Regions from separate parts of the Roseateles rivi genome, predicted to be linked through region 3. Evidence: predicted binding sites of a transcription regulator. Region 3 holds the regulator's gene; each other region holds the start of a gene.
What was found. Region 3 encodes sigma-54, which starts transcription at its own class of promoters, with help from an activator protein. Its sites were predicted from a motif close to TGGCANGNAANCTGCTTT; they were not measured.
Positions count from the first base shown of each region.

Region 1: the regulator sigma-54 is predicted to act here: its motif matches at 1,818-1,835, upstream of ACG0Z6_RS02220 (PQQ-dependent catabolism-associated beta-propeller protein).
Region 2: the regulator sigma-54 is predicted to act here: its motif matches at 2,717-2,734, upstream of glnA (type I glutamate--ammonia ligase).
Region 4: the regulator sigma-54 is predicted to act here: its motif matches at 3,092-3,109, upstream of pedF (cytochrome c-550 PedF).

Region 1 covers NZ_JBIGHZ010000001.1:478,235-482,594, reverse strand. Annotated here, with positions in the region: gene ACG0Z6_RS02230 (ATP-binding cassette domain-containing protein) at 1-691, opposite strand, end outside; gene ACG0Z6_RS02225 (tripartite tricarboxylate transporter substrate binding protein) at 688-1,704, opposite strand; gene ACG0Z6_RS02220 (PQQ-dependent catabolism-associated beta-propeller protein) at 1,868-2,875, shown strand; gene ACG0Z6_RS02215 (type 1 periplasmic-binding domain-containing protein) at 2,868-4,085, shown strand; gene ACG0Z6_RS02210 (ABC transporter permease) at 4,073-4,360, shown strand, end outside.
Region 2 covers NZ_JBIGHZ010000003.1:502,771-507,130, forward strand. Annotated here, with positions in the region: gene glnL (nitrogen regulation protein NR(II)) at 1-512, opposite strand, end outside; gene ACG0Z6_RS09615 (hypothetical protein) at 550-1,050, opposite strand; gene glnA (type I glutamate--ammonia ligase) at 1,231-2,646, opposite strand; gene ACG0Z6_RS09625 (EI24 domain-containing protein) at 2,868-3,746, opposite strand; gene ACG0Z6_RS09630 (sterol desaturase family protein) at 3,819-4,360, opposite strand, start outside.
Region 3 covers NZ_JBIGHZ010000002.1:342,473-346,832, forward strand. Annotated here, with positions in the region: gene ACG0Z6_RS05580 (bifunctional diguanylate cyclase/phosphodiesterase) at 1-1,877, opposite strand, end outside; gene ACG0Z6_RS05585 (RNA polymerase factor sigma-54) at 2,046-3,566, opposite strand; gene lptB (LPS export ABC transporter ATP-binding protein) at 3,585-4,349, opposite strand; gene lptA (lipopolysaccharide transport periplasmic protein LptA) at 4,346-4,360, opposite strand, start outside.
Region 4 covers NZ_JBIGHZ010000001.1:462,797-467,156, reverse strand. Annotated here, with positions in the region: gene pqqB (pyrroloquinoline quinone biosynthesis protein PqqB) at 1-270, opposite strand, end outside; gene pqqA (pyrroloquinoline quinone precursor peptide PqqA) at 421-495, opposite strand; gene ACG0Z6_RS02145 (sigma-54-dependent Fis family transcriptional regulator) at 737-2,722, opposite strand; gene pedF (cytochrome c-550 PedF) at 3,158-3,670, shown strand; gene ACG0Z6_RS02135 (substrate-binding periplasmic protein) at 3,660-4,360, shown strand, end outside.

The sequences.
Region 1 (4,360 bases), on a different contig from region 3:
CACCCGTGGCGTGCAGCAGCTCGGCCACGCTGCCTTGGTGGCGGATGCGGCCTTGGTGCAGCACCAGCAGGCGCTGGGCGCCCGCGACTTCTTCCACCAGGTGGGTGGCCCACAGCACGGCCACACCTTCACTTTGCAGGGTGCTCACCGACTGCAGCAGCTGCGCGCGGGAAGCTGGGTCCAGGCCCACGGTGGCTTCGTCCATGAGCAGCACGCTGGGGCTGTGCAGCAAGGCGCGGGCGAGTTCGACTTTGCGCCGGGTGCCGCCCGACAGCGCGCGGCAGGCTTTGCCGTGTTCGCCTTCAAGGCCCAGGCGTTGCAGTGCGGCGTCGATGCGCGGTTCGGCCTCGCGGCGGGGCATGCCGTGCAGGTCGGTGTGGAAACGCAGGTTGGCGCGCACGCTCAGGTCCAGGTCCAGCGCGGGCTGCTGGAACACCACGCCCAGGTGCGCCAGCGCGCGGTGCGGGTGGCGGCGCAGGTCGTGGCCTTCGATGTGGATGCTGCCAGCATCGGGCACGAACAGGCCGGTGAGCAACTGCAGCAAGGTGGACTTGCCCGCGCCATTGGGGCCCAGCAGCACCACGCGCTCGCCGCGCTCGAGCTGCAGCGACACCTCTTGCAGCGCGGGTTTACCGCGCCGGTAGCTCTTGCACAGGCCCTGAGCCTGCAGCGGCAGCGGCGCGGCGCTCATGGGGCGGCCAGCAGCTTCATGCGCGCCAGCAGCGCCTGTTCTTGCTGGCGCGCGTGCAGCAGGGCTTGGCGGTAGGCCTCGGTGTCCAGGTAGGCAGGCTCTTGCTCAAAGCGCTCCAGCTCCGCGAGATGGCGCGGCGTGTGCATGGCGGCTTTGAAGACCTCGTGCAAGCGCGCCACCACGCCCGCAGGCGTGCCCGCGGGCGCCACCAAGCCCCAGGGTGAGTTGAAAACCATCTGCGCGTAGCCCAGCTCTTTCATGGTGGGCACTTGCGGCCAGCGCGGGTTGCGCTGCGCGCTAAAGACGGCCAGCAAGCGCAGCCGCCCCTGCTCCACCCAAGGGGCAAAACCGGTGGAATTGACCCCGGCCATGAGCGTGCCGTTGGCCAGCGCCAGCATTTGCTCGGACGTGCCTTTGAAGGGCACATGCGTGTACTCCAGGCCCTGGGTTTTGAAGAGATCGGCCATGGCCAGATGCGGCGTGGTGCCCACGCCGTTGGAGCCCACCATCAGCGCACCGGGGTGCTGACGGGCCCAGGCCAGCATGTCGGCCACGCTGCGCCAGGGGCTGTTGGCCGCCACCAAAAGGCCAAAGCCCGTGCTGGCCACTTGCAAGATGGGGCTGAGGTCGACCAACGGGTCCCAGGGCACTTTGTTCATGAGCGCGTGGCGCAGCACCGGCAAGGCCAGCTGCCCCACCGTGAGGCCATCGGCGGGCGACGATTTCAGCACCGGCACCACCAGCGTGCCCGAAGCACCCGGGCGGTTGTGCACCACCACGCTTTGCCCCAGCAGGCGCGCGGCTTCTTCGGCCAGCACGCGCAGCGCCAGGTCAGTGGCCCCACCCGCAGGCCAGGGCACCACCAGCTGCAGGGGCCGCGCAGGCCAGCCCGGCGGCGCGGCCTCGCGTGCTGCGGCGGCCATGCCGGCAAAGGGTGCGCTCAGGAGCCCACCGACTGCCGTGCGGCGCGTGAGATGAGCGGCAAGACAGCGTGAGGGTGAACGTGCAGACATGCAGCGACTATGCGCAGGCCCACACAGCCCTGGCGACCCCCATGCTTGCGGGGGTGTGCGGGGCGCACGACGCGCGAGGCCCGGACTTCCCCTGAGTGGCGCTGCGCACGCCATGGCACACGATGGGCATCCCTGTGGTTGCCTCTTACCTGGAGCACAAGCCATGTCCTGCCCCCACCCTGCCCGCGCTCTGGCGCGCTGGCTTTGGCTGCCCTTGAGCCTGTTGAGCAGCGCCGTGTGGAGCGGCCCAGCCGCCGTGCCGCCCGAACAGGCCAGGCTCTATGTCTCCAGCGAGAAAGACCACCAGCTGGCCGTGTTTGACCTGGAGGGCAAGGCCCTGGGCCAGATTGCCGTGTGCCAGCGCCCGCGCGGCATGGCCTTCAGCGCCGACCGCCAGCACATCCTGGTGGTGTGCGGCGACAGCAACGAGCTGGGCGTGGTGGACCGCCAGCAAGGCAAGCTGGTGCGCCGTCTGCCCTTGGGCGAAAGCCCCGAGACCCTGGCCCTCTCGCCCGACCGGCAAACGGCCTACATCACCATCGAAGACGACAGCGTGCTGGCCGCCTTTGACCTCGCCAGCGGCAAGCGCCTGTTTGAAGTGCCCACCGGGCGCGAGCCCGAAGGTGTGCTCGTCACCCCCGATGGCCACGAGGCCTACGTCAGCTCCGAGGTGGCCAATCTGGTGCACCACATCGACCTGCGCCAGAAAAAGGTGCTCAACCACATCAAGGTGGGGCAGCGGCCGCGGCGCTTTTCGCTCTCGCCCGACGGCAAGGAGCTGTGGGTGAGCAACGAGCTCTCGGCCAGCGTCAGCGTGGTGGATGTGGCCACGCAAAAAGTCAGCGCCACCGTGGCCTTCAAGCTGCCGGGCATGCGCAGCACCGACATCACCCCCGTGAGCCTGGTACACAGCCCCGATGGGCGCAGCGTGTGGGTGGGCCTGGGCCGCGCCAACCATGTGGCCGAGGTCGACACCGCCACGCGCCAGGTGCGCCGCACCGTGCTGGTGGGCAAACGCGCCTGGGGCCTGGCGCTCAACCGCAGCGGCAGCCGCCTCTACGTGGCCAATGGCCTGTCTGACGACATGAGCATCGTGGACACCGCCACCGGCAAAGCCCTGCGCAGCGTGAGCGCCGGGCGCGTGCCCTACGGCGTGCTGGTGTATGACTGAGCGGCCCTGGCGCAGCGCCCTGCTGGCTGCCCTGCTGTGGGCGCTGAGCGGGCCACTGCTGGCGGCCAAGCCTGCGGCCCCAGCCCCTGCCAAGGCTGGCGCACGCGTACTGGAACTGGCCGTGGTGGGCGTGGCCGACGACCCGCGCTACCTGCCGCGCCGCCTGGAAAAACGCTGGCCAGGGCAGAGCCTGGGGCGGCTACTGGGCGCCGCGCAACTCAGCGCCGAAGACGCACAGCTGGAACTGGAGCAAGCCCAGCTGCAGCTGCGCGTGCAAGACGCCCAAGCCCCCAGCAGCGCGGAGCTGGGGGCCTTGCTGCAGCAGCTGGGCTCGCGCAAAGTCGGCGTGTGGCTGCTGGACCTGCCCGACGCCCTCATGCCCCAGGCCCTGCAAGCCGCGCAGGCCGCGCAGGCCCTGGCCATCAACGCCAGCAGCAGTGCCGACGCGCTGCGCGCCCAGGCCTGCCGCAGCGCCGTGCTGCACACCCTGCCCAGCCAGGCCATGCTGGCCGATGCGCTGGCGCAATTCCTGGCCGCGCACCAGTGGCGCCAAGCCCTGCTGCTGCACGGCGGCCATGCGGACGACGCCGCCCTGCTGCAAGCCTGGCAGCGTGCCGCCAAGCGCTACGGCATCAGCCACACCGACACGCGCCGCTTCAAGTTCAGCACCGACCCGCGCGAGCGCGAGGCCGCCAACCCACGCCTGCTCAGCGCCGAGCGCCGCCACGACGCCGTGCTGGTGTGGGACAGCGAGGGCGAGTTCGCCCGCGCCCTGCCCTACAACACCCAGCAGCCCCGCCCCGTGCTGGGCAGCAACGGCCTGGTGGCCCTGGCCTGGCACCCGCTGTGGGAACGCTATGGCGGCCCGCAGCTCAACCGCCGCTTCAGCAAGCGCGCCCAGCGCCCCATGAGCGGGCAAGACTGGGCTGCCTGGGTGGGCGTGAAGGCCGTGGTCAGCGCCTGGGTGGCTGCGCCCGAGGCCACGCCGGTGCAGCTCTCGCAGCGCCTGCGCGCGGGCGGCGTGCCCATCGACGGCTTCAAAGGCCTGCCCCTGAGCGTGCGCCCCTGGGACGGCCAGCTGCGCCAGCCCGTGCTGCTGGGCCATGCCGATGGCGTGGCCGCCACCGCGCCCGTCGAGGGCGTGCTGCACCCCACCGACACCCTGGACACCCTGGGCCTGGAAGAGAAGGAGAGCGCATGCAAGCGCTGAACACCGCCGCCGCTGGGCGCGCCCAGCCCGTCGCCCGGGGCCTGCGCGCTGCGCGCGCCATCATCGGCCGCGAGGTGGCCAAGTTCCTGCGCCAGCCCGCACGCCTGGCCTCGGCCCTGGTGCGCCCGCTGCTGTGGCTGGTGGTGTTTGCGGCGGGGTTTTCCAATGTGTTTGGCGTCTCCATCATCCCGCCCTACGAGACCTATATCGACTACCGCGTCTACGTGCTGCCGGGGCTGCTGGGCATGGTGGCGCTGTTCAACGGCATGCAAAGC
Region 2 (4,360 bases), on a different contig from region 3:
AGCTCCGGGTTGAGCGCGGCGCTGCTGTGGCCGTCCAGATGCGGCGCCAGCTCCATCTCCATGAGCTGGGCCGCGCCGCGAATACCGCCCAGCGGGTTTTTGATTTCGTGCGCGAGGTTGCGCACCAGCTCTTTGTTGGAGCGCATTTGATCGAGGCTGCGCTCCTCGCGCTCCTGGCGCTGCTGCTGGGAGCTCAGCGCCATCTCCAGCAGCAGATCGGCGCTGCCATCGAGCTGGCTGAGCACCGCGTGCACGGGCTGGGGCTCCTGCCCGGCAGGCGCCAGCACGGCGTCAAAGCGGCGGCTGGCGTAGCTGTTGTCGAGCACCCCGCGCATGGCCTCGCGCAGGCGCTGGGGTTCTTGCAACCACTGCGCCACCTCGGCGTGGGCCAGGCTGCGTCGGGGGTGGCGCAGCAGCGCCTCCACAGCCGCATTCACCCACAGGCAGCGGCCTTGCGCATCGAGCACGATCAGCAAGGTGCTCAGCGCATCCAATGCGGGCGCGGGCGTCACAGGGCGCCCTCCACGACCGAGCCTCGGCCAGCTGCGCTTAAGACGGCAGCTTCGAGAGCTCGCGCTTGAGCGCCTGGATATCGCTTTCCTGGCGCTGGATGCTGGACTTGAGCTCTGCAGCGCGGTCCAGGTACTTCTGGTAGTTGCGCTCGTCGCCACGGCGCTCGGGCTGCCCGCCGTTGTATTCCTTGTTCAGCTGCGACAAGCGTTCCTCGGCGTCGCGCAGTTCCTGCTCCAGCACACGGCGGCGCTCGCCGTCGCGGCTGCGCTGCTTGTCCGGGTCGACCTTGTTGTCGGGCGAGGATGCTGCAGGGCTGGTCGTCGAAGACGTGGCAGCGCGCGGCTTGACCGGAGGCAGCACCGTGATGGGCGTGCCTTCGATCGTGGTGCAACCCTTGTCCTTGGCCTCTTTGGCACTGAGTGCGTCGGTGTAGAGCACGGGCGAGCCCGGGCAGCGGTACACCACGCCTTGAGCGTGAGCCGCCATCTGGCCCAGGGCCAAACCGGTCAGGAGCAATACAGCAGTGCGAGGGGACAAAAGCTTGTGCATGGATAGGCGCGCGCGCAATGCAAAGATCAACCCCCATTGTGGCGCAAGTGCTCGGTAAGGCCAGACGCCCAAAAAAAGGGGATGGCCGCAGCCATCCCCTCTCTTGCACGAACAGGGGGCGATGTGCGGCGAAAGAGCTTGCCAGCCGCACCCGCGCCCCCAGGCCCATCACAGCGCGTAGTACATGTCGAACTCGACCGGATGGGTGGCCATGCGAAAGCGCGTGACCTCTTGCATCTTGAGCTCGATGTAGGCGTCCAGATAGGCGTCGGTGAACACACCCCCCTTGGTCAGGAAGGCGCGGTCCTTGTCCAGATACTCCAGCGCCTGGTCCAGGCTGTGGCAGACGGTCGGGATCTTTGCGTCTTCCTCGGGCGGCAGGTGGTAGAGGTCCTTCGTGGCAGCTTCGCCCGGATGGATCTTGTTCTCCACGCCGTCCAGACCCGCCATCAGCAGCGCTGCGAAGCACAGATAGGGGTTGGCCGAAGGATCGGGGAAGCGTGCTTCCACGCGGCGGCCCTTGGGGTTGGCCACGTAGGGAATGCGGATCGAGGCCGAGCGGTTCTTGGCCGAATACGCCAGCTTCACCGGGGCTTCAAAGCCTGGCACCAGGCGCTTGTAGCTGTTGGTGCCGGGGTTGGTGATGGCATTCAGGGCACGGGCGTGCTTGATGATGCCGCCGATGTAGTACAGGGCGAAGTCAGACAGACCGGCATAGCCGTCACCGGCGAACAGGTTCTTGCCGTCCTTCCAGACCGACTGGTGCACGTGCATGCCGCTGCCGTTGTCGCCCACCAGGGGCTTGGGCATGAAGGTGGCCGTCTTGCCATAGGCGTGGGCGACGTTTTGGATGACGTACTTTTGCAGCTGCGTCCAGTCCGCACGCTGCACCAGCGAGCTGAACTTGGTGCCGATTTCCATCTGACCGGCGTTGGCCACTTCGTGGTGGTGCACTTCGACGGGGATGCCCAGCTGTTCCAGGATCAGGCACATCTCCGAGCGCAGGTCTTGACCGCTGTCCACGGGAGGCACGGGGAAGTAGCCGCCCTTGACGGTGGGGCGGTAGCCGCTGTTGCCGTGCTCGTATTCCTTCCCGGTGTTCCAGGCGGCTTCTTCAGACTCGATCTTGAAGAAAGAGCCGGACATGTCATTGCCCCAGCGCACCGAGTCAAAGATGAAGAACTCGGGCTCAGGACCGAAGTAGGCGGTGTCGCCTAGGCCGGAGGCCTTCAGATAGGCCTCGGCACGGCGTGCCAGGGAGCGGGGATCGCGCTCATAGGCCTTGCCGTCAGCGGGGTCGATGACGTCGCAGGTCAGGAACAGGGTCGACTCTTCAAAGAAGGGGTCGATGTTGGCGGTGTTGGGGTCGGGCATGAGCAGCATGTCCGAGGCCTCAATGCCCTTCCAGCCCGCGATGGACGAGCCATCAAACGCGTGGCCGGAGCTGAATTTATCTTCGTCAAAGGCCGAAACCGGCACGGTGACGTGCTGTTCCTTGCCGCGGGTATCGGTAAAGCGGAAGTCCACGAACTTGACTTCGTGCTCCTGCACCATGTTCATCACGTCAGCGACGGTCTTGGCCATCAATCACTCCTCAGAAAAACAGGTTTTGGGTTGTTGGTCCGCGCCACCACGGCCGGCGCACAAACCATCCATAGCAGTTTACGTGCCAGCGCCATGGCCCCTTGCATGGGCGCTCGCCCTCCTGGCAGATGCACCCGGAAGCGCCTGGGCGGCGATCAGCGCGCACCATCTCGGAGCACAGTCTTGCGAGTATGCACCCATTTGGTGCCGAGGCCACCCGCTCAGGGCTGGATCAGCGGTGGCAGTTCTGGGTTGGGTAGGACCTTGTCTGCACCTTCTGGTGCGGGCACGGGCGCGCGTCGACGCAGCTCATCCAATGCCGCCAAGGCATAGTGGGCAAACCACAGGGCGCTGAAAGCAAACACCAAGGTGTAGAGCCACATGGACACCAGCACCAACAGCGGCGCCATGGCGATGACCAGCGCGCCAAACGCCCAGATGGCTGCCGGCGCCGCACCCAGGTAGCCGCTGGCCACGCCCAGCATCATCAGCGGCAGGCGGTGCTCTTGCAGCAGTTGCTGGCGCTCTTGCGCCGTGGCGTACTCGGCCAGCACATCAAAGGTGAAGACCCGATAGCTCAACCAGCCCCAAATCAGCGGCGGCAAGAGCAGCACCAGCGGGGGCAGCAACCAAAAAGGCATGCTCAGCAACAGTGCCAGCGCGGCCAAGAGGGTATGGCCCAGCGACCAGAACAAGCCCTTGATAAACCCCGCCCCGTGCTTGCGCTCCAGCTGCGGGAAACGGCGCCGCGCCACCAAGTCGGCCAGCGCGGGCGTCATCATCATGGCCACCAGCAGCAGGCTCAAAAGCACCAGCGCGGGCACAGCCATCGCCAGCACCAGCAAGGGTGCCAGCACGCTGCGAAAGCCGCTCGCGCCCATGCTCTCGAGCCAGGCCAAGGCGCTGCCCACCAGCAGCCAAGATTCCAAACCCCCGCGCACAGCCGCTACAGCGGGCTCCCAAAAAAAGTACGCCGTGCCGCCCGCCAGCACCACCCCCAGCAACAGGGGCAGCAGGGACAGGGCAATCACACGTGGATGCAGGCAATACGCCGCTGCGCGCCAAAAGGCGTCGACCACCGAGCCCATGGTGTTGATCATGTTGAACCTCCCTCAATCGGACGAGCATATATCCCCAGCATGCGCGGGAGCTCCCCCCTTACCCAGCTGCGCCTAATGGCCCAGCAGGCGCTTGACACCCAGCCACTGTTGCGCCCAGAAGCCGCGCCCGTAGTCCCGCCCACCTTCTTCAGGGAGCTGATCGCGGATGCCGGTGGGGTCGTAGCGAACCGAGAAGTCGGCGGTGCGAAACAGCAGGTCCCAGATTGGGAAGAGCACGGCAAAGTTGTGCCCGCCCAGCGTGCCCTTGCCATGGCTTTCATGCCCCACGCCGATGCTGTGGTGCAGGCGGTGAAAACAGGGGCTCACCAGCAGGCGGCTCAGGTAGGGACCAAAGCTCATGCGCAGGTTGGCGTGCTGCAAGTTCTCCATCAGCTGAGACAGCGCCGTGAGCAGCACGAACTGGCCCGGCCCCACACCCACGGTCAGGGCCACCACGGCCAGCACGGCGTCCACCAACACAGAGTCCAGCAGGTGGTTGCGGCTGTCGCTCCACATGGTCATCTGGCGCTGGCTGTGGTGCAGCGCGTGCAGCGCCCACCACCAGTTGAACTGGTGCTGCGCGCGGTGCAGCAGGTACAGCACCAAGTCAAACA
Region 3 (4,360 bases):
CGCCGCGCCGAAACCAGGGCATGCTGCAGCCGGTCCATGAGCAGGCGGCGATTGGGCAGCTCGGTGAGGGCGTCGTAAAAGGCCAGGCGCTCGATTTCGGCTTCGACCTGCTTGCGCTCGGTGATGTCGCGCGTCAGGCCCACAAACAGCGGTTGGCCTTCACGCTCGATTTGCGACAGCCCCAGCGTCATGGGAAAGACCGTGCCATCTTTGCGCAGACCCGAAACATCGCGGTTTTGCCCAATCACACGCGCCACGCCGTGGCTGAAGTAGTTGGCGATGTATTGCTTGTGGTGCTGGCTGTCGGGCAGCGGCATGAGCACATTGACATTGCGCCCCAGCAGCTCTTCCATCGGGTAGCCGAACATGCGGCAAGCGGCGGGGTTGATGGATTCGATCACCCCGCTGGCATCGGTGGTGATCACACCGTCGAGCATGTGGTCCAAGATGGCTTGGGTGTGGCTGGCTTGGTCGCGCAGCTGCTGCTCGGTCTGGCGCGCTTGGGTGATGTCCAGCAGCGTGGCCACGATGCGCAGCGCCCGGCCCTGCCCGTCCCAGGCGGTGGCCCGGCCTTTGGCGTGAATCCACACCACCTGCCCGCTGCTGTGCTGCATGCGGAACTGCTGCGACCAGCCCGAAGCGTCGGTGTGCGCAATTTGCTGCTGCAGCGCCTCGTTCACGCTGAGCTGGTCGCGCTCCTCCACATGTTGCAGCCACTGGCGCAGCGGCACGGCCTCGGGCGTGGGCGGGCAGCCCAGCATGTGCCAGCAGCGCGCGTCGCTGTGCAGCAAATCGGTGGACACATGCCAGTCCCACAGCCCCAGGGCCGCACCGTCCAGCGCCAGCGCGGTGCGCTGGGCGGCCTCGCGTTCGGCCTCGAACTGGCGCTGGCGCATGGCCACCAGCTGCAGGCGCCGCCGCTGCCACAGCCCCAAGCCGGAGAGCGCCATCAAAGTAATGGCCCCGCCCGTGAGCAAGGCCAGCATGACTTGGCGCCGCCAGGGCGCCTCCACATCGGCCACCGAGCGCCCCACGGCCACCACCAGGTGTTTGTTCAGCACAAAGCCCTCGGGCTTGATGGTGCGCACGCCCACCAGACGCTCGTCGTCGCTGAGCACCGACTTCATGTGCTGCAGGCTGCTGAGTTCGCCCTCGCGGACATGCCGGGCCAGGATGGACCCGGCCGTGGCCCGCATGTTTTTGCCCACCCAATCGGGTCGCTCGGGCAGGACGCCAAAGAGCAGGCCGTCCTCATGCGCCATGGCCACCCATTGGTTGGCCGAGGGCTGGGCCATGCCCATGACGAGCTGGAAATACTCCGGCTCCAGCGTCGCCGCCACCACCCCGCTGAAGATGCCGCGATGGTTGAAGGCGGCCCGCGACAGCGTCACCGTGTAGACCCCCATCGCGCTCTCGTAGGGCTCTGAGAGGTAGAGCTGGTTCATGGCCGGCGTGTTCGAGGGCAGGCGAAAGTAGTCGCGCTGGCTCACATCACGGTGAAGCATTTCCGGGAATGAGCTCGCCACCACCACCCCCTGCGGGCTCACCAGTGTCATGCCACGCACCCCGGGAATGGAGCGCGCCAGCGTGCTCAGCAGTTCACTGCCACGCTGCGTGCGGGTGGCCTCGCCCCAGGCGGCGCTTTGCAACATCACGGTCTTGAGCGCGGTGTGTGCCGACACCAGTTGCTGACCCAGCACGTTGTCCAAGGCCTCCACCTGGGCTTGCAGCTTGTCGCTTTCGGTGCGCAACAACACGTCCCGCTCATGGTGCAGCCACAGCGAGGCCACCGCCCAGCACAGCCCCAGCACAGCGCCGGTACCTAGCCAGTGGCGGCGGGTATCCCTTCTGAAACTTTGGGTGGTCAGCTCGGGCATGCAAGAGCACGTGAAAAGGTACAGACGAGGGCAAGCGTCCAAAAGCGCCCGCCATGGTGCGCGGATTCGCCCGCGCGCATTCCGTAAATTTATGGGGGATTTTGAGGCCTACCGGGGGAATAGGCTATTGATTTCTTCCGAGCACTCGAGTAGGAAAATCTCAGCGCCTTAGCGCGCTTTGCGTTGCGCGGCGGGTGCGATGCGCAGCGCCTCTCGGTACTTGGCCACCGTGCGGCGGGCCACTTGGATGCCTTGCTCTTCCAGCATCTGGGCCAGCTGGTTGTCCGACAGCGGCTTGGCCGCGTCCTCCGCCGCCACAAACTGCTTGATGAGCGCACGCACCGCCGTGCTGGAGGCGGAGCCCCCGGTCTCGGTGCTGAGGCCGCTGCCGAAAAAGTACTTCAGCTCGAAAGTGCCCCAGGGCGTGGCCATGTATTTGGCCGTGGTGACGCGCGAGATGGTGGACTCGTGCAACTCCAGCTCGTCGGCGATTTCGCGCAGCACCAGCGGCTTCATGGCCAGCTCGCCGTGGGTGAAGAAGCCGCGCTGGCGCCGCACAATGGCCTGGCTCACGCGCAGGATGGTGTCAAAGCGCTGCTGCACGTTTTTGATGAACCAGCGCGCCTCCTGCAGCTGGCCGCCAAGCGGCGTCTGGCTCAGACCGCGCGCGGCGCGCAGCGCCTCGGCGTAGAGTTGGTTGATGCGCAGGCGCGGCATCACATCGGGGTTGAGCTGCACGTCCAGACCGCGCCCGGTTTTGCGCACGATGACATCGGGCACCACGGCGCTGGCCTCGGTGCGGCCAAAACGCCGCGCCGGGTGTGGCTCCAGCGTGGCGATGAGGGCCGCGGCCTCGCGCAGCGCTTCTTCGTCCGCGCCGGTGAGCAAGGCCAGGCGGCGCCAGTCGCGCCGGCCCAGCAGGCCCAAGTCCTGCTGGCACACGCGCAGCGCCAGCTGCTGCTGCGGGCTGGGGCTTTGGCGCTGCAGCTGCAATTGCAGGCATTGCGCCAGGTCGCGCGCGCCCACGCCGGTGGGGTCCATGCTGTGCAGCAGGGCCAGGGCCAGGCGCAGCGCGTCGTGCACGGCCTCGCGCTCTTCCTCGCTGCTGTCGGGGCTGGCAAAGCTCTCGGCCAACTCTTCCAGCGAGTCTTCCAAAAAGCCGTCTTCGTTGAGAGATTCGATCAGCGCCAGCAAGGCCGCGCGGTCCATGGCGCCCAGCTGCATGCCCGCCATTTGCTCGCGCAAATGGTCTTGCAGCGTGACGACGCCGGCGTCGCGCTCCTGCGCGCCGTCCTCACCCTCGCCACCCAGGCCTTCGCCGCGCAGCGAAGGCAGCTCGCGGATGCCGTCGAAATCGTCGTGCTCGGTGCCGTTTTCCCAGTCGTCACGCTCGGTGCCGCCAAAGTCCTCGGCCTTGAGCTCGCCGTTGGCCTCGCCCTCATGCGCGGCGTCGCCGCCTTCAGCGCTGGGTTCGTGCACGCGCTCAGAGGCCGGAGCGGCGAGGGGGGTGCTGCCTTCGGCGCGCTCGTCGCCCTCGCTGTCGGGCTCCAGCAGCGGGTTGCTGGCCAGCATCTGCTCCACCTCCTGCTGCAGCTCCAGCGTGGAGAGCTGCAGCAGCCGTATGGACTGCTGCAGCTGCGGCGTCAGCGCCAGGTTCTGCGAAAGGCGTACCTGCAGGGTGGGTCTCATGGCGGGCCCTGCAGGCGCTTACATGCGGAAGTTCTCGCCCAGGTACACGCGGCGCACATCGGGGTTGTCGACGATGTCGGCGGGGGCGCCTTCAGCCAGAACGGCCCCTTCGCTGATGATGTAGGCACGGTCGCAAATACCCAATGTCTCTCGCACGTTGTGGTCGGTGATGAGCACGCCAATGCCGCGCTCTCGGAGGAAATGAATGATGCGCTGGATCTCTAAAACAGCTATGGGGTCAACCCCGGCAAAGGGCTCGTCCAGCAGGATGAAACGCGGCTGAGTGGCCAGGGCGCGTGCAATTTCCACACGGCGGCGCTCGCCACCGGAGAGCGCCGGGGCCGGGCTGTCGCGCAGCCGCTCGATGGAGAGCTCGTGCAGCAGGCGGTCGAGTTCGGCGTCCACGCGGGCTTTGGGCCAGGGCTTGCCCTTGTCGTCCACCTGCAGCTCCAGCACCGCGCGCACGTTTTCGGCCACGGTGAGCTTGCGAAAAATCGACGCCTCCTGCGGCAGATAGCTCAGCCCCATGCGCGCGCGCTCATGGATGGGCAGGCGCTGCACGGGTTTGCCGTCGATGTGGATGCTGCCCGCATCGGCCCGCACCAGGCCGACGATCATGTAGAAGCTGGTGGTCTTGCCCGCGCCGTTGGGACCCAGCAGGCCCACCACCTCGCCGCTGCGCAGGTCCACGTGCACGTTCTTGACGACCTTGCGCACGCCATAGCTTTTCTGCAGGCCCTCGGCCTGCAGCCGGCTGCCACCATCCACGCCGGGTGCACTCATGGTGTGCGGCC
Region 4 (4,360 bases), on a different contig from region 3:
CGCGTCGATCAAAAGCACGGCGGCCACGCCGCTGTCGCGCAGCGCGCGCGCCGGTTGCAGCGCAGGCGTCTGGCGGATTTGCTGCAGCACCTCGGGCGAGGCATTGATGAGCAGCCAGTCTTGCCCATCTGCACTCAAGGCCACGGAGGACTGCGTGCGCGGCGCGGCGCGCAGGCCCCCAGCGCGCAGGCCCGCGCAGTTGGGGCAATTGCAATTCCACTGCGGGAAGCCGCCCCCGGCGGCAGACCCCAGCACTTTGAAAACCGCCATAGCCCCCACCTCTGTTTCAGCGGCACAACGACGCCAAAGCAGGCCCGCCCGCGCGGACTGCACAAACGCAGCCTGCGCGGGCGGGCCTGTGTCGGCGGCGCAGCACGGGCCGGGCCAGGCCCAGCACGGCTGGCCGCAAGGCCTCACGCATCAGCGATTGGCGATGTACATCGTGATTTCAAAACCGAAGCGCAGGTCAATGAAGCTGGGGGTCGTCCATGCCATGGTGGGGTCTCCTCGATGTCGTCGACGGGGTGCTGGCACAGTGTGCGCGCGGCTCAACGCGCCGCGTGGGACACCGCTTGCACGGTGACACACCAGCAGCAAGGGTGGTGCAAAACCCGTGCCACGTTGGAGCACTGCCCGCCCCGCCCTTGGCATGCCCTCACGCACCGCACCGCTGGCGTCAGCGCTTGTGCCAAACGGGTGTGCCAGCTGTTCCGATATGGAACACAGCGCACCGGCGTCAGGACAGCAAGCCCGGTGGCAGGCGGTCTTTTTTGCGATAGATGGTGTTGCGTGAGACGCCCAGCAGCCGGGCCGCTTGCGAGACATTGCCGTGGCACTGGCGCAGCGCCTCGACCATGGCCTGCAGCGCCACGTCCTGCAGCCGCGCGCCGGCTGCCGCCTCGCGTGCGGGCTCGGCAGAGGCGGTCTGCTGCGGCGCGGCGCTGGCGTCGGGGTCTTGCAGCTCATCGAAAAAGTCGTCGGGCAGGTGTTCAATGTCAATGCAGGGGCCCGCCCCGGCCATCACCACGGCGGTGCGCAGCAGGTTGTGCAGCTGGCGCACATTGCCCGGCCAGCGGCAGCGGTGAAACAGCGCCAGCACCTGCGGGCTCAGGCGCAGCGGCGTGCCGCCGCTACAGAGCTTGGTGAGAATTTTGTGCACCACCACGTCGAAGTCAGTGCGCTCGCGCAGTGCGGGCAGGCGCACCACCAAGCCGTTGAGGCGGTAGTACAGGTCTTCGCGAAACAGGCCTTGGGCCATGAGTGGTTTGAGATTTTTGTTGGTGGCACACACCAACGCCACGTCCACCTCGTACTCCTTGCTCGATCCCAACGGGGTGACACGCCGCTCCTGCAGCACGCGCAGCAGCCGCGCCTGGAGTTGGATGAGCATGTCGCCGATCTCGTCCAAAAACAAAGTGCCCCCATGGGCTTGCTGGATGCGTCCTGGCGCGCCACGGCGACGCGCGCCGGTGAAAGCGCCTTCCTCGTAGCCAAAGAGTTCGGACTCGATCAGGGTCTCGGGGATGGAGGCGCAGTTGATGGACACAAAGGGCCGCGCCGCACGTGGCGAGTCGTTGTGAATGGCCTGGGCCAGCAGGTCTTTGCCAGTGCCGGTCTCGCCCAGAATCATCACCGGAATGTCGCTGCCCTGCACGCGCTGGAGCTTTTGCAGCACGGCCGCGAGCTGCGGGTCGCCGGTGTTGAGGTAGCGCAGCCGCGACAGCGCCGGGCGCGCCTGCGCCATGGCCGCAGCCGGGGGCGCAGCGCCTGCAGACGCACCCGGCGCCGCCCAGCCCTGCACCAGCGATTTGGCCGGGCGCACGCGCACCTGCGCCACCACTGTCACGCCGTTGTGCAGGCACAGGCTCAGGGGCTGACCGGCAGCTTGGCGCAAGCCGTCGTGCAACTGCGAGACCGACAACCCAAACAGCGAAGCAAAGGTGTGCGCCCGCAAGGCACTGTTGGAGAGCCCCAGCTGGAACTGCGCGCTGCGGTTGGCACAGAGAAAACGTCCATCCGGCGTGAAGGCCGCAATGCCCTCCATGAGCGTGCCCAAAAACTCAGCGCGGGCATGAAAGTACAGGCGCATCGAGTCTTGCGTGGCATGGGCAAAGAGGCGGTTTTCAATCATCTGCGCAGACATGCGCACCAGGGCCATGGTGTGCTGGTGGTAGCTGCGCTCGTCGCCCGTCACGTCCAAGGCTCCCACCACCTTGCCATAGGGGTCCAAGATGGGCGTACACGAACAGGTCAGAAACTGGTTGGCATGCAAGTAGTGGTCACGCCCATGCACCACCACGGCGCGCTCCTCGGCCAAGGCCGTGCCCACGGCATTGGTGCCTTTGCTGCGCTCAGACCAATCCACCCCAGGCATGAGAGCCACCTTGGTGGCGCGCTCCAGAAAGTCCGCGTCGCCCAGCGAGTGCAGGATGAGCCCGCTGCGCGAGGTCAACAGCACCATGCTGTGGGTGTTGGCGATTTGCTCGTGCAAGGTTTCCATCACCGGGCTGGCGTGTTGGTAGAGCAGGCGGTTTTCCTCGCGCACGGTCGCGAGCCATCCCGGCGCCAGCGGGGCAAAGTCGGGGCGCTCATGGGCATCGAGCCCAAATGCAGCGCTGCGGTGATGGGCCTGGCGGATCACGTCGTCGTGCGGCGCCTGCACACCCAAACTGGCGTGCAGCGTGGACTGCGGGCCTCCAGGCAGCGGTGACAAATCGGCCATATGGTCTCCAGTGGCGGCGCCCGCTGCCCAGGGGGGAGCGGCGGGGGCGGGGCATCCCGGCATCAAACCGGGCTCAAGAGACGCACCGCCCCAGGCTTGCGCAGGGGTGTCTTGGGGGTGTTTGGCAAATGGATGCGACACGGATGCTCCTCGTTGGGGCACCCCCTGCGTCAGGCTGCCACATGCAAGCCCAGCGGGGCACCCCACCACAACACCGTGACACAAGCAAATCTGCGGCCAACCCGCGGGCACACCCAGCGCACACCCCGGTCGGGGGTGATGCGTCACAACTGAACAGCCTGCAACACGCCCATGGTCAGCCGCAGCGCGCGCTTGCAACACCCCGCAACCACGGGGTGCGAAGGCAGGTGGCACGGCTCTTGCCAACAACCGGGCTGTCGTCCATTCCTCCAACCTTTGACAGCTCTGTTGGCCATGCATCACCCTCGCTCACTCCCACGAACCGCCCGGCGCGCCGCCTGGGCGTTGGCAACACCCCTCTTGGGCCTGGCCTTGTGGCAGCTGCCCGCCACGCCCAGCCTGGCGCATGGCGACGTCACGCCACAGGCCGTCGACACCCGCTCACTGCCGCAGCTGGGCGCGGGCTGGCGCGACCGCAACCCCTTCAGCAACGGCCCCGCTCAGCCCGAGGCACTGCGCATTGGCAGCTCCGCCTACAACCAAAACTGCGCCCGATGCCACGGGCTGGAAGCCATCTCCGGCGGCATTGCGCCAGACCTGCGTCGGCTCGACGCCGACTGCATGAGCCTGGCTGAAGCGGCCAAACAGCAGGCCTGTCTGGCGGAGATCGACGACTACTTTTTGGGCACCGTGCGGCGTGGCCGCGCGCGCGACGGCCGCGTCTACATGCCGCCCTTTGAACAAACGCTCAGCCAAGAGGCGATCTGGGCCATCCGCACATATTTGGAGTCGCGCCGTGAACGCTGACACCTACCAGCACCCGCGCCGCCAGTGGCTGCTGCACAGCGCCGCGGCTTGCGCCTGGGCGGGCAGCATGGTGGCACGCCCGCTCTGGGCCCAAGCCCTCAGCACACCCGGCTGGGTCTCCCAGCTGCGCCAGGGCGGCCAGCTGCAAGTGGCGCTCTACAGCGACAACGCGCCCTACTCCAGCGCCCACCCCCGCGATCGCAGCAAGCTGCAAGGCGTGGATGTCGCCCTGGCTCAAGCCCTGGCCCAAACCCTGGGCCTGCAGCTGCAAGTGCTGCCCTTGATGGCGGGCGAGCAGATGCAGGATGACTTGCGGCACGCCGTCTGGCGCGGCCACCCGCTGGGCTGGGGCCCGGCCGACGTGATGTTGCACGTGCCGCAGGACGCCGCGCTGGCCCAGAACGTGCCGCAGACCCTGCTTTGCGCCCCCTACGCCCAAGACACCCTGGCCGTGCTGCACGCGCGCTCGGTGCTGCCGCAGTTGCCCGGCCCTGCGGTGCTGCGCGGCCACCCCATTGGCGCAGAACGGGGCAGCGCCGCCGCCAGCGCGCTGCTGGGCTTTGCCGGTGGAGAGCTGGCGGCGCAGCTGCACTTTTTCGACAACGGCGTGCAGGCCGCCGCCGCCGTGCTGGAGGGCCACTTGCATGCCGCTTGGGTCACCCGCGCCCAGGCCGAGGCGGCATTGCACCA